DNA from 4 places in the Streptomyces sp. NPDC031274 genome. Region 1 is predicted to be linked to each of the others. Evidence: riboswitches for the same ligand, from Rfam matches in the RefSeq annotation. Region 1 holds a riboswitch; each other region holds the start of a gene.
The links. A riboswitch is a leader RNA that binds a small molecule or an ion and turns the genes downstream of it on or off. The one in region 1 is predicted to bind cyclic di-AMP.
Positions count from the first base shown of each region.

Region 2: it holds a riboswitch for cyclic di-AMP, as region 1 does, so the genes downstream of both, ACZ5CR_RS39355 (C40 family peptidase) here and ACZ5CR_RS02435 (M23 family metallopeptidase) in region 1, are expected to answer to the same signal.
Region 3: it holds a riboswitch for cyclic di-AMP, as region 1 does, so the genes downstream of both, ACZ5CR_RS28165 (transglycosylase family protein) here and ACZ5CR_RS02435 (M23 family metallopeptidase) in region 1, are expected to answer to the same signal.
Region 4: it holds a riboswitch for cyclic di-AMP, as region 1 does, so the genes downstream of both, ACZ5CR_RS37170 (C40 family peptidase) here and ACZ5CR_RS02435 (M23 family metallopeptidase) in region 1, are expected to answer to the same signal.

Region 1 covers NZ_JBVIHP010000001.1:530,614-535,912, forward strand. Annotated here, with positions in the region: gene ACZ5CR_RS02420 (bifunctional acetate--CoA ligase family protein/GNAT family N-acetyltransferase) at 1-491, opposite strand, end outside; gene ACZ5CR_RS02425 (HPr family phosphocarrier protein) at 703-984, shown strand; gene ACZ5CR_RS02430 (GntR family transcriptional regulator) at 1,159-1,863, opposite strand; gene ACZ5CR_RS02435 (M23 family metallopeptidase) at 2,111-2,914, opposite strand; cyclic di-AMP (ydaO/yuaA leader) riboswitch at 2,927-3,090, opposite strand; gene ACZ5CR_RS02440 (M16 family metallopeptidase) at 3,287-4,672, opposite strand; gene ACZ5CR_RS02445 (M16 family metallopeptidase) at 4,669-5,299, opposite strand, start outside.
Region 2 covers NZ_JBVIHP010000036.1:77,161-82,459, reverse strand. Annotated here, with positions in the region: gene ACZ5CR_RS39370 (amidase) at 1-1,025, opposite strand, end outside; gene ACZ5CR_RS39365 (ATP-dependent Clp protease proteolytic subunit) at 1,245-1,880, shown strand; gene ACZ5CR_RS39360 (hypothetical protein) at 1,888-2,196, shown strand; cyclic di-AMP (ydaO/yuaA leader) riboswitch at 2,560-2,723, shown strand; gene ACZ5CR_RS39355 (C40 family peptidase) at 2,727-3,200, shown strand; gene ACZ5CR_RS39350 (DUF6328 family protein) at 3,339-3,923, shown strand; partial or broken gene ACZ5CR_RS39345 (LysE family translocator) at 3,971-4,105, opposite strand; gene ACZ5CR_RS39340 (LysR family transcriptional regulator) at 4,256-5,167, shown strand; gene ACZ5CR_RS39335 (ATP-binding protein) at 5,179-5,299, opposite strand, start outside.
Region 3 covers NZ_JBVIHP010000019.1:72,133-77,431, reverse strand. Annotated here, with positions in the region: gene eno (phosphopyruvate hydratase) at 1-948, opposite strand, end outside; gene ACZ5CR_RS28165 (transglycosylase family protein) at 1,241-1,960, opposite strand; cyclic di-AMP (ydaO/yuaA leader) riboswitch at 1,964-2,156, opposite strand; gene ACZ5CR_RS28160 (transglycosylase family protein) at 2,338-3,372, opposite strand; gene ACZ5CR_RS28155 (cytochrome P450 family protein) at 3,509-4,849, opposite strand; gene ACZ5CR_RS28150 (nucleoside triphosphate pyrophosphohydrolase) at 4,959-5,299, opposite strand, start outside.
Region 4 covers NZ_JBVIHP010000032.1:42,012-47,310, forward strand. Annotated here, with positions in the region: gene ACZ5CR_RS37165 (ATP-dependent DNA helicase) at 1-2,130, opposite strand, end outside; cyclic di-AMP (ydaO/yuaA leader) riboswitch at 2,388-2,544, shown strand; gene ACZ5CR_RS37170 (C40 family peptidase) at 2,553-3,767, shown strand; gene ACZ5CR_RS37175 (hypothetical protein) at 3,845-4,198, opposite strand; gene ACZ5CR_RS37180 (C40 family peptidase) at 4,517-5,299, shown strand, end outside.

The DNA.
Region 1 (5,299 bases):
TCCGTGAACACCTTGATCATCTTGGTGTTGGCGGGAAGCACCTCGGCGGCGAAGCGGCGGATGCCGCGCTCCCTGGCGACGGCCGCGATGTGTTCGAGGAGGGTGGAGGCGACGCCCCTGCCCTGGTGGGCGTCCTGCACGAGGAAGGCGACCTCGGCCTCGTCGGCGGGCGCGCTCGCGGACATGCCGCGGGAGTCGATGCGGTCGAAGCGCACGGTGGCGATGAACTCGCCGCCCACCGTGGCCGCCAGACCCACCCGGTCCACCTGGTCGTGATGGGTGAAGCGGTGGACGTCCTTGGCGGACAGGCGCGGGTAGGGGGCGAAGAAGCGGTAGTACTTCGACTCGTCCGAGACCTGCTCGTAGAAACTGACCAGGCGGTCCGCGTCCTCGGCCGTGATGGGCCTGATCCGGGCGGTGCCTCCGTCACGCAGGACGACATCGGCTTCCCAGTGGGAGGGATATGCCTGCCGTTCCGACGGGGTCTGCATGGGGCCCAGGGTACGGGTCGCGGGGGCGCCTCGGCCGGGGCAGGCTAGGAGTCGTCGAAGGGCGGGACGTGGGCCCGCGGCACGAGGACGTACGGTCGACGGAGCAGGGAACGTCGGTCGGCACCGTACGGGCCGACGGCCGGCGGAGCACGCGTGATCGCATGAGACACTGGTCTAGACAAGTGTGAGACACCTGGAAGGGCAGCAACACATGGCTGAGCGCCGCGTCAACGTCGGCTGGGCCGAGGGCCTTCACGCCCGACCCGCCTCCATCTTCGTCCGCGCGGCCACCGCCGCCGGCGTCCCCGTGACGATCGCCAAGGCTGACGGCAACCCCGTGAACGCCGCCTCCATGCTCGCGGTGCTCGGTCTGGGCGCGCAGGGCGGCGAGGAGATCGTGCTCGCCTCCGACGCCGAGGGCGCGGACGCCGCTCTCGACCGTCTGGCGAAGCTGGTCGCGGACGGTCTCGAAGAGCTCCCCGAGACCGTCTAGCCAGTAAAGACTGGTACTCATACGCCGAAGGGCCCGCCCTGAATAGGGGGCGGGCCCTTCGGCGCTTCTGTTTCCAGCTACCGAATATCAGAGCCGCATTCCCTGAACGTGCCGCATTCGGGCAGCCGAAATAATCCCCCGCCGAATAGCACTTCTTTGTATACGGCGCCTCTGTTAATGCCGGAGGCCCACCGTGTTTACGGCATGTTGCGAATCCCTCACACGATCACGTCCCGCGATTCGATGACCTTGCGGGGGAAAGCGCAGCCGGTGCGCGGCCGTCGCCCGTTCCGCGTGGGCCGCCGCGAGCGACCTGGCCCGTTCCGCGTCCCCGCGGGCGACCGCGTCGACGATCGCGGCGTGCTCCGCCCAGGACTCCGCGGGAGCGGCCGATGTCTCGACGACGTACATCCAGGCGATCTTGTGCCGGAGCTGGGTGAGCAGCGCCGTGAGGCCCGGGCTGCCGGACGACTGGGCGAGCGTCTCGTGGAACCAGCCTCCCAGGGAGCGCAGGTCGTCGCTCTGACCGCCCCTCGAACGCTCCTGACCGAGCCTGACGAGGCCGCGCAGGACCTTCAGGTGCGCCTCCGTGCGGCGCTGAGCGGCGCGGGCCGCGCCGAGCGGCTCCAGGAGCATGCGTATCTCCAGGAGGTCGGCCGCCTCCTGCTCGGTGGGCTCCGCGACGCACGCGCCCGCGTGCCTGCGCGTGACGACGAACCCCTCGGCCTCCAGGGTGCGCAGGGCCTCGCGCACGGGGACGCGGGAGACTCCATAGCGGCGTGCGAGCAGTTCCTCGGTGAGCCGGCCACCCCGTTCGTAGACACCGGAGACGATGTCGTCCCGGATGGCCGTGCATACCGAGTGCGCGGGAATGCGCATGACCTGACCTCCGCCTTAATCCCCGCGAAACGCGGTCGATCGACGCCTTTTCAGTGACCCTATTGCAGAGCGGCCGAATTTCCGATGGCAGGCCGAAATCCATGGATATATTTTGGCCAAAGGCGATCGGCGCGGGTACGGGTACGGGTACGCGCGGGTACAGGTACGGCGGTACGGCGAAAGCCCCGGCTCTCGATGAGCCGGGGCTTTCGGTGGATCAGCGTGCGGTGGATCAGCCTTCGGTTGATCAGACGCCGACGTCGTGCGAGCGGAGGTACGCGATCGGGTCGATGTCCGTGCCGTAGTCCTCGCCGGTGCGGGCCTCGAAGTGGAGGTGCGGGCCGCTGGAGTTGCCGGTGGAGCCCGAGAGGCCGATCTGCTGGCCCGGGGTGACGGCCTGGCCGACGGTGACGCCGAGGGACGACATGTGGCCGTACTGGGTGTACGTGCCGTCGTTCATCTTGATGACCACGTTGTTGCCGTAGGCGCCGCCCCAGCCTGCCTCGACGACGGTGCCGGAGCCGACCGCGTGGACCGAGGTGCCGGACGCGGCGTGGAAGTCGATGCCGGTGTGGCTGCCGGAGGACCACATGCCGCCGCCGGTCTGGTAGCCCGTGGAGACGTACGAGCCGGTGATCGGGGAGACGTAGCTGTTGAGGCGCTTGCGCTCGGCCTCGCGAGCGGCCCGCTCCTTGGCTTCGCGCTCCTTCTTGGCCTTGGCCTTCGCCTCGGCCTCGGCCTTGCGCTTGGCCTCTTCAGCCTTCTTCTTGGCGGCTTCTTCGGCCTTCTTGGCCGCTGCCGCGTCGTCGGCTGCCTGCTGCTGGGCGGCGGCCTGCGCGTCGACGCTGGCGGCGAGCGAGTCGCCGACGGAGATCGCCTGGGTGAGGCCGGTGTGCTCGAGAGCCACGGCGTCGTCGGCGGCAAGGGCCGGAGCGGCCAGGCCTCCTATGACACCAGTGGTGGTGAGGGCGGCGACGCCCGCCACGTTCGCGGTCGTACGCGTGATGCGGCTCGGGCGACGGTGCTTCCCGGTGGCACGGGTGAACGCCATGTAGCGGCTGATCCTTTCCTTCCTTCTCGCCTACCGGGTTAGCTGACGGGTTCGGAGCAGGAAGGTCTCCTACGAGTCCCTCGCCTCACGGCAAGGTTCCCGATTCACCCCAAGGGGACATGTGGGTCCCCGGCTCCCCTGGCTCGCGCCGTACGGGGACTCGGCGATGACTGTCCGGTGCCGCGGGTGCGGCGTACTGCATGACGAACAGCCGGATCGACGCTAAGCGGGGCGCTTTCAAACGACAAACGGATCAGAGCTTTTGTAGCGCACGCCACAGGGCAGACACGTAACCTCCATACTAATTCGGACATATGAGGACCCCAGTGGCAAATTCCAGCCACTGGGGTCCCGATATGTCCTGACTGTCACTCAGCTCGTGACCACACTCACTTCACCGATGCCGAGCGCCCTGACGGGCTCCTCGATCTGCGCGGCGTCACCGACGAGCACCGTCACCAGGCGGTCCTGGGGGAAGGCGCTCACCACGGCGGCGGTGGCCTCCACGGTGCCGGTCGCGGCCAACTGGCGGTACAGCTGCGCCTGGAAGTCGTCCGGAAGGTGCTGCTCGACCTGATCGGCGAGGGTGGCGGCGACGGACGCGGCCATCTCGTACTTGAGCGGGGCGACGCCCACCAGGTTCTGCACGGCGACATCGCGCTCGGCGTCCGTCAGACCCTCGGCGGCGAGGGTGCGCAGCACCTTCCACAGGTCGTCGAGGGCCGGTCCCGTGGACTCGGTGTCCACCGAGCCGCTGATGGCCAGCATCGCGGCACCCGTGCCGTCCGGGGCGGAGCGCAGGACCTGGGCGAACGACCGTACGCCGTAGGTGTATCCCTTCTCCTCGCGCAGGACGCGGTCGAGTCGCGAGGTGAGGGTGCCGCCGAGGCAGTACGTGCCGAGCACCTGCGCGGGCCAGACGCGGTCGTGCCGGTCCGGTCCCACGCGGCCGATGAGCAGCTGCGTCTGGACGGCTCCGGGGCGGTCCACGATGACGACGCGCCCGGTGTCGTCGGCGGTCACCGGGGGCACCGGCCGCGGCTCGGCGGTGCCGCCCGTCCAGGCGCCGATGGTGTCGGCGAGGACGGCGTCCAGGTCGACGCCGGTCAGGTCGCCCACGACGACCGCGGTGGCCGTGGCGGGACGCACGTGCTTCTCGTAGAAGGCACGCACCGCCGCCGAGTCGATGGCCGTGACCGTCTCCTCGGTGCCCTGGCGGGGGCGCGACATGCGCGACGTCGCGGGGAACAGCTGCCGGGAGAGCTCCTTGGCGGCGCGGCGCGCCGGGTTGGCGGCCTCGTGCGGGATCTCGTCCAGGCGGTTGCGTACGAGGCGTTCGATCTCGCTGTCCGCGAAGGCGGGGGCGCGCAGGGCGTCGGAGAGCAGGCCGAGCGCCTTCGGGAGGCGGGAGACCGGGACTTCGAGGGAGACGCGCACGCCGGGGTGGTCGGCGTGCGCGTCCATGGAGGCGCCGCAGCGGTCGAGTTCCGCGGCGAAGTCCTCGGCGGAGTGCTTGTCGGTGCCTTCGTTGAAGGCCCTCGCCATGATCGTGGCGACGCCGTCGAGGCCCGCGGGCTCGGCGTCGAGCGGCGCCTCGAGGTGGATCTCCACGGCGACGACCTGCTGGCCGGGGCGGTGGCAGCGCAGGACGGTGAGGCCGTTGTCCAGGGTGGCGCGCTCGGGCGCGGGGAAGGCCCACGGCCGTGCGGTGCCCGCCTGGGGCTGGGGGTGGAACTGCATCGTCGCGGCCTCGGTCACTTCGCCGCCTCCTCTTCGTCCTCGTCGGTGGCTTCGGCGCCTTCGGGGGCCGCTGAGCCCTCGGTGGGCTCGTACACGAGCACCGCGCGGTTGTCGGGGCGCAGGCGGGCCGCCGCGGCCGCCTTGACCTCTTCCGCCGTGACGTCGAGGACGCGCTTGACGGCGGTCAGGGCGAGCTGCGGGTCGCCGAACAGGACCGCGTACCGGCACAGTTCGTCCGCGCGTCCCGCCACCGTGGAGAGCCTGTCGAGCCACTCGCGCTCCAGTTGTGCCTGGGCGCGCTCCATCTCCTCGTCGGTGGGGCCCTCTTCCGCGAAGCGGGCGAGCTCCTCGTCGACGGCCGCCTCGATGACGGGGACCTCGACGTCGCCGGACGTCTTCACGTCGAGCCAGCCGAGCGAGGGGGCTCCGGCGAGACGCAGCAGGCCGAACCCTGCCGCCACCGCGGTGCGGTCGCGGCGCACGAGGCGGTTGTAGAGCCGCGACGACTCGCCGCTGCCCAGGACCGTGAGCGCCAGGTCGGCCGCGTCGCACGCGCGCGTGCCGTCCTCCGGGAGGCGGTAGGCGGCCATCAGGGCGCGGGCCGGTACCTCTTCCTCGACGACCTCGCGCAGCTCCTTGCCGATC
Region 2 (5,299 bases), on a different contig from region 1:
CGGTCGGCCGCGGTCTCCACGAGCTCGCCGAGCGCCAGGTGGAACTGCCAGGCACGGAAGGTCCGGAACACCTCGTCGGCACCGGAGAGGTCAGGGCAGGCCTCCTCGACCGAGCACCCCAGGTCAGCGAAGACCGTGACGGCCGGCGCGAACGCCTCGGTGACCTCGCGGTCGACCGGCACCGCTCCCCCCAGGTCCGGCGACCAGGCGATCCGCAGCCCCCTCAGATCCCGTTCCAGTGATCCGCCGAACGCGCTCCCCGGCATCTCCAGAGCGATCGGCGAGCGCGGGTCGGGCCCGGCGACGACGGACAGCAGCAGGGCCGCGTCGGCCACCGTGCGCGCCATCGGCCCCTGCACGGCCATCGTCGACCACGGGGCGGTGTCCGGCCAGCTCGGCACCCGACCCGGCGAGGGGCGCAGGCCGACCACGTTGCAGAACGACGCGGGGTTGCGCAGAGAGCCGCCCATGTCGCTGCCGTCGGCCAGCGGGTGCATGCCGCACGCGAGCGCCGCCGCCGCTCCCCCGCTGCTGCCGCCCGCCGACCGCCGAAGGTCGTACGGGTTGCGGGTGGCACCGAAGACCGGGTTGAAGGTGTGTGAACCGGCAGCGAACTCGGGCACGTTGGTCTTGCCGACGGTGATCGCCCCGGCGGCGCGGATGCGCTCGACGATCAGCTCGTCGCGGTCCGGGACGTTGTCGGCCAGGAGCGGGGTCCCGTAGGTGGTCCGGATGCCACGGGTGTCGTGCGTGTCCTTGTGTGCGATGGGCAACCCGTGCAGCGGGCCGAGCGGTTCGCCGCGCGCTGCCTGCTCGTCGGCGGCGTACGCCTCGTCGAGCGCGCGCTCCGCCGAGAGGGTCACCACGGCGTTCACGGCGCCGTTGACCTGCTCGATCCGGTCCAGGTGCGCCTGGACGACCTCGCGCGCGGACAGTTCGCGCTCGCGGATCCGGGCGGCGAGTTCGCGGGCGGTGAGGTGGACGAGCTCCCCGGCGTCGGGGACTCGGTGGGCTTCAGGGCTCATACGACGCTTTCGGCTCGGGGCGGCTTTCGGGGCGGTCGGCGGCCGACGTTCGTGGCCGCGTTCTCGGCATGCGCTCTCAGCGAGCGGCTGAAACGCGGTGCGTCTGTTGACTCCGGCGGATCACTCGAACATGCTCCCCATCACGACGTTACGTACGTCCTGTACATTTTTTACAGACACCTTGGGGAGCAGCCACCCCCGCCAGAGGAGAGACGTGCCATGAACCGACCGTTCGCCCGCCATGTCCTGCCCGAGTTCACCGACCGCACCTCCACGGGGCAGCGGACCCTCGATCCCTACTCGAAGCTGCTCGAGGAGCGCATCGTCTTCCTCGGGACGCCGATCGACGACACCTCCGCCAATGACGTGATGGCGCAGTTCATGCACCTCGAATACTTGGCGCCCGACCGCGACATCTCGCTCTACATCAACGCTCCCGGCGGCTCGTTCAGCGCGATGACGGCCATCTACGACACGATCCAGTTCGTCACCTGCGACGTGGAGACGGCCTGCCTGGGCCAGGCCGCGTCGGCGGCGGCCGTCCTGCTTGCCGCGGGCACCCCCGGCAAGCGATGCGCGCTGCCGGGCGCCCGGATCCTCATCCATCAGCCCTCGCTCGCCGAGCCGATCCACGGCCAGGCGACCGACTTGGCGATCCAGGCCGACGAACTCCTGCGCACCCGGGCGCAGCTGGAGAAGCTGCTCGTCCAACACACCGGCCGGAGCCCGGAGCTCGTCGCGGCCGACATCGAGCGCGACAAGATCCTCAGCGCCTCCGAAGCGGTCGAGTACGGCCTGGTGGACCGGATCATCGCGACCCGCACATCGTCCCTGCGCACCCCGGACGCGAGGTGAGCCACCGGTGCTGCCGCCCGAGCTTCCTCAGCTGCCCGCGCTCACCCGCGCCGAGGGCGAGTTGATCGACCGGTACCTCGAAGTGGTCGACCTGGTCGGCCGGATCAATCCCGCCCGCGCCTCGGACACCTACGGCGGGCTGCGCGCCGCACAGGCCCTGGTGAGCAGCGCGACCGCCTTGCGGGACGCCCTGACACTCATGCACCAGCGGGGCGAGAGCGCCGTGCACGCGCCGACGCTGGCCCGAGCGCTCCGTGTGCTGGACGGGGAGCGGCGAGCCGGACGGGTCACTGTGCCGCCCCCGTCGGCATCCTGAGCCTCCGTCACCCCGGCCCTGACGTCCGAACCGTCCGGGGCGGGACTCAAACGAACCAAACGGGCTACCTCGTTCGGCGTAGACGATCGTAGTCATTCGGGCTGTCCGCGGTTGCGTCAGATGTGTACGCGACGGCCGGAATTCCTCGTTCCGGTGCTGGTCGAACGATCGTCGAGGGCCTCACCCCGATCCCGAATCAGACTTTGTCCACCCGAACGGTTCAGGCGTGAGGAGCCTCACAAAACGCCGTTTCGGCTCGGAATTCGCACCCTTGACGGGTCAAGATCCCTTCCGACGACAAGCCCCCGCCACAGCGGCGGGGCGGTCCGGGTGGACGCCGAGTCCTGCCGCCACCCGGATGACCGGTCGACATCGGTGCATCGGCAGGAGTGGAGGACCCAGGCATGACGGGTCGGTCCGGAAGGTCCGGACGCCGACCCTTGGGGTGAAGCCGCACACCGCGGCCGGGCAACTTCGCCAGCCCGAATCCGACAGGTCATCCTTCACAGGCGGCTGACGAAGGGTTGCGCATGACCGCGCTGAATCATGTTCCGTCGCTGCTGACCAGGGCCGGCTCCGTATCGGTCCTCACGCTCGCCGTCGTGGGCGGCACCCTCGTGGGCCCAGGGCTCACGACGGAAGCAGAAGCCGCGACGCACGGAACCAAAGCGCTCAAGATCGCTGCCTCAAAGAAAGGCTCGCCGTACCGCTACGGAGCGAAGGGGCCGCACAGGTTCGACTGCTCGGGCCTGACCCTCTACTCCTTCAAGCGCGCGGGCAAGAAGCTGCCTCGCACCGCCGCACAGCAGTACAACAAGACCCGCCACGTCTCGGCGTCGAAACGCTCCCGCGGCGACCTCGTCTTCTTCCACTCCGGCCGGAACGTCTACCACGTCGGCATCTACGCCGGAAAGGGCAGGATCTGGCACGCCCCGAAGTCCAACACCGTGGTGCGCCTCGAGAAGATCTGGACGAAGAGCGTCTGGTACGGCAGGGTGCGCTGATCACCCGTCACTGAACGTCAGCTGCCGGACGGCGGCGGGAGCCTCACGGCTGCCGCCGCCGCTCGGCCGCCCCCGCCCGGCCCTCTGATCGGCGCGTCCGCCGGGCGTGGACGGCGTCCACGCGGATACTCGTGCGCCATGGCCGAAAACAACAGCGCTCCCCCCGCGGGCGACCCGCCGCCGCGCCACGAGACGAGCTTCGAGCGCGCCGACCGCAACTTCTTTGAGATCCTCCAGGAGCTGCGCGTCACGCAGGCCGGGGTGCAGATCCTCTTCGCGTTCCTGTTGACGCTCGCCTTCACCGAGCGCTTCCCCTCGCTCGACACGGTGCAGCGCGCCACGTACGTCACCACACTGCTGCTCGCCGTCCTGTCCGCCGCCCTGTTCACCGCGCCGGCCGCCCTGCACAGGTCGCTGTTCGGGCAGCACTCCAAGCCGCGGATCGTGCGGGTGTCGTCCCGCCTCGCCGGTATCGGCATGGTGGTCCTGGTGTTCGCGCTCGCCGGTTCCGTGCTCCTGGTCGTGGACGTGGCGGTGGGGCGCACCGGCGGGATCATCGCGAGCGCGGGCACGCTGGTGGTGTGCGCGGGCCTCTGGGGCCTGCTTCCCGCCCTGGTGCGCGGCGCGGGCAAGGGCGACTATGACGACGACACCGACACCGGCGGGCCGGACGGCGTCACGCCATCAGGCCCTCGGTCAGGAGCACCAGGCCCAGGACGCTGAGCGCGACACCTGTACCGCCCTCGATCGAACGGGCCGTACGCGTCCTCCGCAGCCCCGATCGCGCAGGCGACTCCGGCGCGGCGGGAGGTGAGGGCGTTGCGCACCACCACGGCGAAGTCGGCGCCCGGCATGGCGACCATGCCCGCGGCGACTCCGGCGAAGGTGACCGGTTGTGCGTCCACGACCCCAAGGCTGCCGTCGTTCTGCCTTCAGCAGGTATGTGGAATATCCTGGGTCTGCCTTAAGCAGGCGTTTACCCCCACGCCGACGGACGGCACCCCACGGCCGCACGGCCCGTCGGCTCCCGCACGCTCCTGCACCGGGAGACTTCCATGTACGACCCGACGCGGCTCGCCGCACTGGTGGCGGTCTCCGAGGCCGGATCGATCACCCGCGCCGCCGAACGCCTGGGCTACACCGTGCCCGCCCTCTCCCAGCAGCTGGCCAAGCTCGAACGGGAGGCGGGCACCGCGCTCCTGGTCCGGCATCACCGCGGGGCACGCCTCACCGGCGCGGGCGAGCTCCTTCTCGCGCGGGCGCGCCGGGTCCTCGACGAGATGGAGCAGGCCCGCCACGAACTGGCCCGGCTCGCGGGCCTGTCCGGCGGCAGACTGCGCGTGGGGACCTTCACCACCGCCGGGATCCATCTGATGCCGCCCGCGCTCACCGCGTTCCGCCGCGCCCATCCGGACATCGAACTGACGGTCCGGGGCTATGAACCGCCGCTCGGCGTCGCGGCCGTGGCAGCGGGCGAGGTCGACCTGGCCCTCACGCACACCTACGAGCCCGCGGACGCGCTGCCGCTGCCCGCGTCCGTGTCCGCGGAGCAGATCCTGGTCGAGGAGTTGGTCCTGGTGACCTCGCCCGGCCACGCGCTCGTGAGCACCTCGTCACGGCTGCCTCTGAGCGATCTTGCCGGTCAGCCGCTGATCAGCATGGCGCCTTCGCATCCACCCCGGCAGGGCGTGGAGTCCGTACTCGTCCGGGCCGGGGCGACGCCCTCGGTCCTGGTCGAGACTCCCAGTTACGCGCTGGTGTGCGCGCTGGTCAGCGCGGGGCTCGGGGTCGCCGTCGTACCGGAGATGGTGGCGCGGACGGCGGTCACCCCGGTGGGGGTCAGGCCGCTTGAGCCGGGGAACCTGCGCCGTACGATCTCGGTCGTCCACCGCTCCGACGGGTCACACCCCGCGGCGGACACCTTCCGGGCGCTGCTCCGGGGGGCCTTCGGACGCTCGGCGGGGTGAGGGCGAAACGCTCAGCCAGTTGAGCGTGAGGGCGAAGCCGAGGGGGCCGCTGTCGCGTCACCGCGGATCGTCGCGGTCCACGGCAGCGCGATCCAGACCGTCTTGCCGCCCTCGGGGGTGGGCGTGACCGAC
Region 3 (5,299 bases), on a different contig from region 1:
GTTGGTGACGAACAGGTCGTCGCCCACGAGCTGGACCTTCTCGCCGAGCTTCTCGGTGATGACGTTCCAGCCGGCCCAGTCGTCCTCGAACAGCGGGTCCTCGATGGAGACGAGCGGGTACGAGGCGACGAGCTCCTCGTAGTACTCGGTCATCTCGGCGGCCGAGCGGGACTTGCCCTCGAACTCGTACGAGCCGTCCTTGTAGAACTCGGACGCGGCGACGTCGAGCGCGAGCGCGATCTGCTCACCGGGGACGTAACCGGCCTGCTTGATGGCCTCGAGGATGAGGTCGAGCGCGGCGCGGTTGGAGTCCAGGTTCGGGGCGAAGCCGCCCTCGTCGCCCAGGCCGGTGGCGAGGCCCTTGTCCTTCAGGACCTTCTTCAGCGTGTGGTAGACCTCGGTGCCCCAGCGCAGGGCCTCGGAGAACGACTCGGCGCCGATCGGCGCGATCATGAACTCCTGGATGTCGACGTTCGAGTCGGCGTGCGACCCGCCGTTCAGGATGTTCATCATCGGAACGGGCAGCAGGTGCGCGTTCGGGCCGCCGAGGTAGCGGAAGAGCGGCAGGTCGGAGGCCTCCGACGCGGCGTGCGCGACGGCGAGCGAGACGCCGAGGATGGCGTTGGCGCCGAGCGAGCCCTTGTTGTCGGTGGCGTCGAGGTCGAACATCGCCTGGTCGATCAGGCGCTGCTCGGTCGCGTCGTACCCGACGAGCTCCGGGCCGATCTGCTCGATGACGGCGAGGACGGCCTTCTCCACGCCCTTGCCGTGGTAACGGTTGGGGTCACCGTCACGGAGTTCGATGGCCTCGAAAGCACCGGTGGACGCACCGGACGGAACGGCGGCACGACCCGTGCTGCCGTCGTCGAGGCCGACCTCGACCTCAACCGTGGGGTTGCCTCGGGAGTCCAGGATTTCCCGGGCTACGACGACGTCGATGGACGGCACGAGCATCTCCTTCTGGGATGTGACGCGGGTACGCGGGGCGTTGGCCTCGCGGACATGAGCCTAACCGGCTCCCGGGCAAGAGCGAGCCGAGCGACCGCCCGGTGGACAAACCGAGAGCAAAATGTTTCCGAACGGAACAAAGCAGGGAGGGCAACGAAACCCGCCCCGGTGCGTACGGGGGATACGCGCACCGGGGCGGGGAGAGCAGCGCCCGAAGGGGCGCGGGGAACTGCGCGAAGCGAGCACGAAGCGCCCGCGGAGGAAGACAAGCCCCGCAGGCGCCCCGCCAGAACTAGCTGAGGTGCAGCTGCTGACCCGGGAAGATCATGTCGGCGTTGTCGATGATGTCGCCGTTGAGCTTGTACACCTTGTGCCAGCCGCCCTTGACGTCCTTCGCCTCGGCGATCTTGGAGAGGGTGTCACCCTTCTTGACCTTGTACTCCCCGTCACCCTTCTTGACCGTCTTACCGGTCGGGGTCTGGACGGTCTTCTTGGACTCGGTCTTCGGAGCCTCGGTCTTCGGCGCCTCGGCCTTCGGAGCGGCCTGCTGCGGCTGCTCGGTCTGGGCGCTGGGCTCGTTCTTGGGCTGCTCCTGGGTCTGCTGCGGGGCGCTCTCCTGCGCACCGCCACCCTCGTTGGAGGCACCCGAGAGGCCGACGCCGCAGCTCGGCCAGGCGCCCTTGCCCTGGCCCGCGAGGACCTTCTCGCCGATCTCTATCTGCTGGGCCTTGGAGGCCTGGTCGGCGCTGGACGCGTACTTCGTACCGCCGTACGCGGCCCAGGTGGACGACGAGAACTGCAGGCCGCCCGTGTAGCCGTTGCCGGTGTTGATCGACCAGTTGCCGCCGGACTCGCACTGGGCGACGGCGTCCCACTCGGAGTTCGTCGCCGCGGAGGCCGAGCCGGCCGCCATCAGCGGGGCTGCGACCGCGACACCGGTGACGCCCGCGAGCGTGGCGACACGGGTGGCCTTGGACGGGCGGCGGTGCTTGCCCTTGCTGGAAAACAGCATGAGTGATCCCCTCACCGACGCCTGCGAGGTGAGCTGTCGGGTTCGGGCCGATGAAGTTGCCCGGCCGCGCTTCCTTGAGCGCGACTTAACCCCTAGCCGTTCCCGTCCGTTCCTCCGCATCGCTCTCGCGATGCTGAACGGCCGGGCCCGGCGGAAACCTTGGTTCCCCCGCTCCTGCCTACGGCGCTTGCGCGACGACTGTTCCCGAACGGCCGTTGGCAGGACTCGGCGTACCGACCGGCGGGGCCCGCTGTGGCGAGCGGTCACGACCGTAGGCATGGGATCGGTCGATTTCCAAAGACGATCAGGGCTTCTGAGACCCATCTCTCACTTGCACCAATCCAGACATCAGGCGCAAAGCGAGTCGCCAACTTCCCCTACTTTTCGCCCAAATCGAGGCTCTGACCGGGAAGGATGAGGTCGGGGTCGGAGCCGACGGCCTTCTCGTTCTCCGCGTACAGCTCGGTCCACCCGCCCTTCACGTCGAGGTCGTCGGCGATGGCCCAGAGGTTGTCCCCGGAGCGGACCGTGTACGTCCCGTCCGAGCCGTTCCGCTGACGCTCGTCGCCACGGGAGGCGTGCCGACCCGAACCCTCGCGGGAGTCGTCGCCGGGCTGCTTGCCGTCCGCGCTGTCGCCGCGGTGGCGGCCTTCACCCTCGCCGGTGGTGGGGGTGGCGGTCGGCGAAGTCTCATCGCTCTGCCCGGACTTGCCCGAGCCATCGGAATCACCCGACTCGCCCGAATCACCCGACTCGTCGTGATTCTTGTCTCGCGCCTCGTCGCCGGAGCCGGACTTGTCGGTCTTATCGGCCTTATCGGTCTTGCCAGACTCACCGGAAGGCTTCTTGGAGGACTCGCCCGAGGACTTGTCCGAAGACGTGGCACTGTCCGAGGGGTCGGCCGACTCGCTCGGCGACGCGCCCGGCTCATCCGAGTCGTCCGAGTCATCCGAGTCGCCGGGGTCGGCCGACTCCGTCGACTCGTCGGAAGGCGTCGTCGTGATCGGAGCGCCCGGGTCGACGTCGGCGGCGGCGCCGTCCTGAGTGAGCCCGGCGACCGGCGCGCAGCTCGGCCAGGCCTTGGTCCCCTGGTCGTCGAGAACCTTCTCGGCCACGGATATCTGCTGCGAGCGGCTGGCCTGATCGGCGCTCGGCGCGAAGTCGAGGCCGCCGTGGTCCTCCCAGACCCGCTGCGACAACTGGAGCCCGCCGTAGTACCCGTTGTCCGCGTCCGCGCTCCAGGATCCGCCGCTCTCGCACTCCGCGAGCTTGTCCCACGTGGCGGCGTCCGCCGCGCTCGCGCTGGTGGCACCGAGCAGCGGGATGGCGATGGCCGATCCTGCGACTCCTGCCGCGACGATCAGGGCCGGGGCCTGGCGGGGGCGTCGGTGACGACCATTGCCGGAGAGCATGCGGTTGCCTTTCGCGTGACTGGAGCGACGACAGCGGCACGGGATGCCGAGTCGTCGGTGAACGTAGCGGGAGTCGAACGCTTGTCACAAGTCGATGCAGCGGAGATCACGTGAAAGTCACAGTCTTGACGGCATGTCAGCTGGACGGCGTTTCAGATGCCTGATATTTGCTCTGCTGTGCGGGCGCGAACTCCACGGGCAGCGTGCGGAGTCCACGCATGATGAGCCCGCCACGCCATCTCAAATCGTCAGGTTCCGCCGCGAGTCGCAGGTCAGGGAGGCGCCGCAGAAGCGTCGCGAGGGCGGTCCGCCCTTCGAGCCGGGCGAGCGGTGCGCCGAGACAGTAATGAATGCCATGGCCGTAGCCGAGGTGTTGGTTGTCGCGGCGGGAGAGGTCGAGCGTGTCCGGCCGGTCGAAGCGTTCCGGGTCACGGTCGGCGGCGGCGAGGACGACGAGGACGGGGTCGCCGACGGCAATGTCCTCCCCTCCCACGGTCAGCCGCTCGGTGGCGAACCGCCAGGTGGCGAGTTCGACGGGCCCGTCGAAGCGCAGGAGCTCCTCGAGCCCGGTGTCCAGGAGACCGGTGTCGCCGCCCCTGAGGGAGCCCTGGAGCCGCTCGCGCTGTTCGGGGTGGGTGAGGAGGGCATAGGCGCCGTTGCCGATGAGGTTCACGGTCGTCTCAAAACCGGCGAAAAGCAAGATAAAGGCCATTGCGGCGGCCTCGTTCTCCGTGAGGTGCTCGCCGTGGTCGGAGGCGCGGATGAGCCCCGAGATGAGGTCGTCGCCGGGTTCGAGGCGCTTGCGGTGGATCAGCTCGGCGAGGTAGCCGCGCATCTTCTTCACGGAGCGGGCGACCCCGCCCCTGGGGCCTCCCCCGTGGCGGATCATCATCCCCGCCCAGTCACGGAAGTCGTCCTGGTCCTCGCGGGGCACGCCCAGCAGGTCGCAGATGGCGTAGATGGGGAGCGGGAAGGCGAAGTCGTGAATGAGGTCGGCCTCCCCCTTCTCGACGAACTGGTCGATGAGACGGTCCGTCAACTCCTGCACGCGTGGCGCGAATTCGGCGATGCGGCGGGGCGTGAAGGCCTTGGAGACGAGGCGGCGGAGGCGGGTGTGGTCCGGCGGGTCGATGTTGAGCAGATGCGTCATGAGGTTCGCACTGCGCTCGCCCGGGATCCCGGTCTTGCTCTTCGCGTGCGCGGGCTCACCGTGATGGGCCGGATTCTTGCTGAGCCGCGGATCGGCGAGCGCCTGCTTGGCATCGTCGTACCGCGTGACGAGCCAGGCCTCCACGCCACTGGGGAGCCGGGTCTTGTGCACGGGGGCGTGCTCGCGCAGCCAGGCGTAGGCGGGATAGGGGTCGGTGGCGAACTCCCAGGTGAAGAGTTCTGGCCCCTGGGCGGGGTCTGGCCCCTGGGCCTCGGACGCGGGGGCCCCTGCGGGGCAGGCTGCGGGGACGGGCGGCTGGTCTTGCATGGGGTCGACGCTATCCGGCGTACGGGAGGCTTCCTTCCTCTGGCCCGGCGCCTTGCGTACCGTCATCACCGGCTCCGCCGTGTTCGTCCTCAAACGCCGGACAGGCTGATCAGCGGCCGGAATCCGCCTCCGCCACAAGCACCGCGTCCCGATAAGCCCGCGCGGCGACCCGCAGCGCCGCCTCCGGGTCCACGCCCTGTGCCTCGGCCCGTAGGGCGAGTGCCAGGAGTTCGTAGCCGACGCCGTCGCCCGAGGGGGCCCGTACCTCCAGGCCCGCCGTCCGTGCCCGTGCGGCCAGCTTCGATGCCAGTGCCAGGCCCGGCTGGCCCAGGGGGACGCCCTCCGTGACCGATGAGCGCTGCTTCTCCTGTGCCTTCGTGCGGAGCCAGTGCGCCTTCACGTCCTCGGGGGTCTCCGCCGAGTCGTCGCCGAATACGTGCGGGTGGCGGT
Region 4 (5,299 bases), on a different contig from region 1:
GCGCTCCTCCTCCAGCTCCTTGACCTGGCCGAGGGAGCGCATGTGCGGGAAGACGCCGTCCTCCATGCCGGTCAGGAAGACGACCGGGAATTCGAGGCCCTTGGCCGTGTGCAGCGTCATCAGCGTGATGACTCCGGAGCCGTCGTCCTCCTCGTCGGGAATCTGGTCCGAGTCGGCGACGAGCGCGACCCGCTCGAGGAACGCGGAGAGCGTGCCCGAAACGCTTGTGCCCGCGCCCGCGTCTTCCTCTCCACCGCCGGTTCCGTCCTCAGTCTCGCCCTCGGCCGCCCCTTCGGTCTGCCCTTCGCCGTCCTCGCCGTTTTCGCCGTCCTCGCTGCCGCCACCGCTGTCGTGTTCGAACTCAAGTGCCACGGCGGCGAGTTCCTGGAGGTTCTCGATGCGCGTCTCGTCCTGCGGGTCGGTCGAGGCCTGCAACTCGGCGAGATACCCGGTCCGTTCGAGTACGGCCTCCAGGACGACGGCGGGGCCCGCGCCGGACTCGACGATGGTCCGCAGTTCCTCCATCAGCACGTTGAAACGCTTGACGGCGTTCGCCGAGCGGGCCGCCATTCCGTACGCCTCGTCGACGCGCTGCAGCGCCTGCGGGAAGGAGATCTTCTCGCGCTGCGAGAGCGCGTCGATCATCGCCTCAGCGCGGTCGCCGATACCCCTCTTGGGTACGTTGAGAATGCGCCGCAGCGGTACGGAGTCCTCCGGGTTGGCGAGCACCCGCAGATACGCGAGGACGTCCCGGACCTCCTTGCGCTCGTAGAAGCGGACGCCTCCGACGACCTTGTAGGGCAGGCCTACGCGGATGAAGATCTCTTCGAAGACACGGGACTGCGCGTTCGTCCGGTAGAAGATCGCGACGTCGCCCGCCTTCGCGTCGCCCGCGTCGGTGAGCCGGTCGATCTCGTCGGCGACGAACTGCGCCTCGTCGTGCTCGGTGTCGGCGACATAGCCGGTGATGCCCGCGCCCGCGCCCGCGTTGGTCCACAGGTTCTTGGGGCGGCGGCTTTCGTTGCGTTCGATGACGGCGTTGGCCGCGGTGAGGATCGTCTGCGAGGAGCGGTAGTTCTGCTCCAGGAGGATCGTCGTCGCGTTCGGGTAGTCCTCCTCGAACTGGAGGATGTTGCGGATCGTGGCGCCGCGGAAGGCGTAGATCGACTGGTCCGCGTCACCCACGACGCACAGCTCGGCGGGGTCGTCCCCCTCGCCTCCGGAGGGGCCGACCAGCTCGCGCACGAGGGCGTACTGGGCGTGGTTGGTGTCCTGGTACTCGTCGACCATCACGTGCCGGAAGCGGCGGCGGTAGTGCTCGGCGACGTCCGGGAACGCGCGGAACATGTTGACCGTCGTCATGATCAGGTCGTCGAAGTCGAGGGCGTTCGCCTCGCGCAGCCGCGACTGGTACATCGCGTATGCCTGGGCGAGCGTCTTCTCGAAGCCGTCGGCGGCCTGTCCTGCGAAGGTCTCCTCGTCGATCAGTTCGTTCTTCAGGTTCGAGATCTTGGCGCTGAAGGACTTCGGCGGGAACTTCTTCGGGTCGATGTCCAGGTCACGGCAGACCAGGGCCATCAGGCGCTTGGAGTCGGCGGCATCGTAGATCGAGAAGGAGGAGGTGAAACCGATCGTCTTCGACTCGCGGCGCAGTATGCGCACGCACGCGCTGTGGAAGGTCGACACCCACATCGCGTTGGCCCGCGGCCCGACGAGCTGCTCGACGCGCTCCTTCATCTCGCCCGCGGCCTTGTTCGTGAACGTGATCGCCAGGATCTGCCCCGGGTGCACGTGCCGCTCGGCCAGGAGATACGCGATGCGGTGCGTGAGGACCCGGGTCTTGCCGGAGCCCGCGCCCGCGACGATGAGCAGCGGGGTGTCCGCGTGCACGACTGCCGCGCGCTGGTTCTCGTTAAGACCGTCGAGCAGGGCTGCCGGGTCGAGCACGGGGCGCGGGGCGCCGTCGCGGTAGTGCGCGTCCCGGGGTGCGGGCGCGTCGAACTTCCCGTCGAACAGATCATCCGGAACGGACTCCGGAGCACTGTCCTCGGGCGGCGGCGGGGGCTCTTCCTCCGAAGCCCGCGAGGGCTTGAGGTCCGCCAGGAAGCTGTCATCAAAGAGGCTGCTCATCGCCTCCCGAGTCTAGGCGGCCCCACTGACAACCCGCTCCGGGTTCCGGCCACGTCCACTCACGAACGTCCACTCGTCTACGCCCTGCCCACGCCCGATCACCCTCCGCCACCGCATGGCGTGTCCGCATCAAGAGCTTCGTAAAGTCACGAAAATGTATCGGGCATATCGAACATCAACCTTCACACGAGCCACACGAGTTGGCTAGCGTGCTGCGTGGGCTGCTCGTACTCCCACCGGCGAACCCCGCCGGGAACGGGTGGCCTCCGCCGAGTTCGATCTCCTCGGAGCCGGGGACCCACGATGAACTTGGGGTGAATCGGTCCCGTACGAAGTACGGGACTGTAGGGCAACCTTCCGGAACCACCCGCCCGAACCCGACAGCTAACCCGGTAGGCGGTCTACGGAAGGAGTCGCCTCCCTTGGCGTCGCACCGCAAGCCGCGGACCCGCATGGCCGGCCTACGCGTCACCCCCGCCATCGGCATCACGACGGCCGCCCTCACCTCCGTGGCCCTGCTGTCACAGAGCGCGCAGGCGGCACCGTCCGCACCGCAGAAGCCCAGCCTCGAAGAGGTCCAGAAGAAGGTCGACGACCTCTACCATCAGGCGGGCGTGGCCACACAGAAGTACAACTCGGCCAAGGAGCGCACGGACACGCAGCGCAAGAAGGTCGACACCCTTCTCGACGACGTGGCCCAGCGCACCGACAAGCTGAACGAGGCCCGCCAGGAGCTGGGCGCGTTCGCCGCGGCGCAGTACCGCACCGGCGCCGTCTCCGAGACCGCCACGATGATGCTCGCCGACGACCCGCAGGGGTACTTCGACCAGAACCATCTGTCGGACCGCCTGACCGCGCGCCAGAAGAAGGCGGTCGACGACTACCAGACGAAGCAGGCCGCGGCGACGAAGCAGCGCACGAAGGCCGCCAAGAGCCTTCAGACGCTGAGCGACTCGCGGGACGACCTCAAGGCGAGCAAGCGGACCGTCCAGAAGAAGCTGGGCCAGGCGCGCACGATGCTCTCGAAGCTGACGGCCGAGGAGAAGGCGCGGCTCGCGGCGATCGAGAAGAAGAAGGAAGAAGCGGCCAAGCGCAAGGCCGCCGAGCTGGCCCGCAAGCAGGAGGCCGAGGCGGAGGCCAAGCGCAAGGCGGCGGAAGAGGCCGCGGCGAAGGAGCGCGAGAAGAACAAGGAGACCCCGGACACCGGCTCCGGTTCCGGTTCCGGTTCCGGTTCGGACGCGGGTTCGGGCTCCGGCTCCGGCTCCGGCAACACGGACAGCGGGTACGCGGCGAAGGCCGCGAAGGTCATCGACTTCGCCGAGGCACAGATCGGCAAGCCGTACGTGTGGGGCGCCACAGGACCCGACTCCTACGACTGCTCCGGGCTCACCCAGGACGCGTGGAAGGCCGCGGGGATCTCCCTGCCGCGCACGACCTGGGACCAGGTCAAGGTCGGCACGACCGTGAAGACCGCCGACGCCAAGCCCGGCGACCTGGTCTTCTTCTACGACGACATCAGCCACGTAGGTATCTACATCGGCAACGGCAAGATGATCCACGCCCCGAAGCCGGGTGCGAACGTCCGCACCGAGTCGATCTACTACATGCCGATCCACAGCGTGGTACGGCCCGCGTAACCCTCACGACCGTCACACGAGAAAACGGCCCTCCACGCGCGCGTGGAGGGCCGTTTTCCGTGAGTGGGGGGGCGGGATCAGGTCCACAGCACCGCGATGAAGATGTTCGCGACGGTCAGAAGACCGACGGCGCCGAACATCCCCTTGTCCACCTTCTCCTCGTCCCGCTTCACGTAGACCAGCGCGAGGATCACGATCAGCACGGCCATCTTGATGCCGATCTTGAGGTTGTTGACCGGGTTGTCGTCCGCCTGGTTGAGACCCACCAGGACGACGCCCGTGACCAGCATCGTCAGCGCGCCGTGCAGCATCGCCGGGTTGAAGCGGGCCGTGCCCTCGCCCATCTGCTTCATCTGAGTGAGGAAGCCACCCAGGAGGGAGGCGATGCCGATGATGTGCAGGCCGACGAAGAGGTGGGTGAGAACGTCCATGAGCCGGAGCCTAGCCGGGGCCATATCACCACTCCGTAGCCAGGTGGGCCCCAAGCGCCGCATCGGACACACGCCTACGGGAAGGGCGCTCGGTCCGGTGGACCGCACAGCCACATTCGGTCACCGGCGGCACACTTCAGCCAGTTGCGCACAATCCGTCACCAACCCGTGACGGTCAGGTTTAGCGTCCTTCGTCAGGTGACCGGCTCCCCACCGCCGCTCGGAACAGGGGCGGCAGTCGGACACCACCACCGAGAATCCGGCGGCGGTCCGCTCCCCCTGTGTGGGCCGCCGCCGGAACCTTAAGGAGCCCTTTTCGTGGCAGCGCACCGCAAGCCCAAACAGCGCTCGCTCAGTGGCCATACGGCCCGTACCGCCGCCACCATCGCCCTCGCCGGGGCCGCCACAGCCATCGCCTTCGACGGCACAGGACACGCGGATCCACGGCTCACCCCGGCCGCGGTGAAGTCCAAGGTCGACGCGCTCTACCGCGAGGCCGAGGTCGCCACCGAGAAGTACAACGGCGCCAAGGAGAAGGCCGAGAGCGCCGAGAAGTCCCTGGGCGAGCTGCGCGACGAAGCGGCCCGCAAGACGGAGAAGCTCAACTCGGCGCGCGAGGGTCTCGGTGCGATCGCCACGGCGCAGTACCGCACCGGTGGCATCGACCCGGCCGTCCAGCTCGCGCTCTCCTCCGACCCCGACCAGTACCTCGAGCGTGCCGCGCTCGCCGACCGGGCGGACAGCCGCCAGGCCGCGGCCGTCAACGGCGTGCGGAAGCAGCTCCGGGAGATCGACCAGCTGCGCAGCGAGGCCGACGACACACTCGTGGACCTCAGGTCCCGTCAGGCGGAGCTGAAGAAGAACAAGAAGACCGTCACCGGAAAGCTCGAGGCGGCCAAGCGGCTCCTGTCGCAGCTCACCGCCGAGCAGCGCGCGAAGCTCACGGGTGACCGCGACAGGGCCTCCCGCGCCGCGGGCCGTGACGGCTCCCCGGGCGCCTTGGCCAAGGCCTCCAACTCCCGTGCCTCAGCGGCTGTCTCGTACGCCTACAAGGCGCTCGGCAGCCCCTACGTATGGGGCGCCACCGGTCCCAACGCCTTC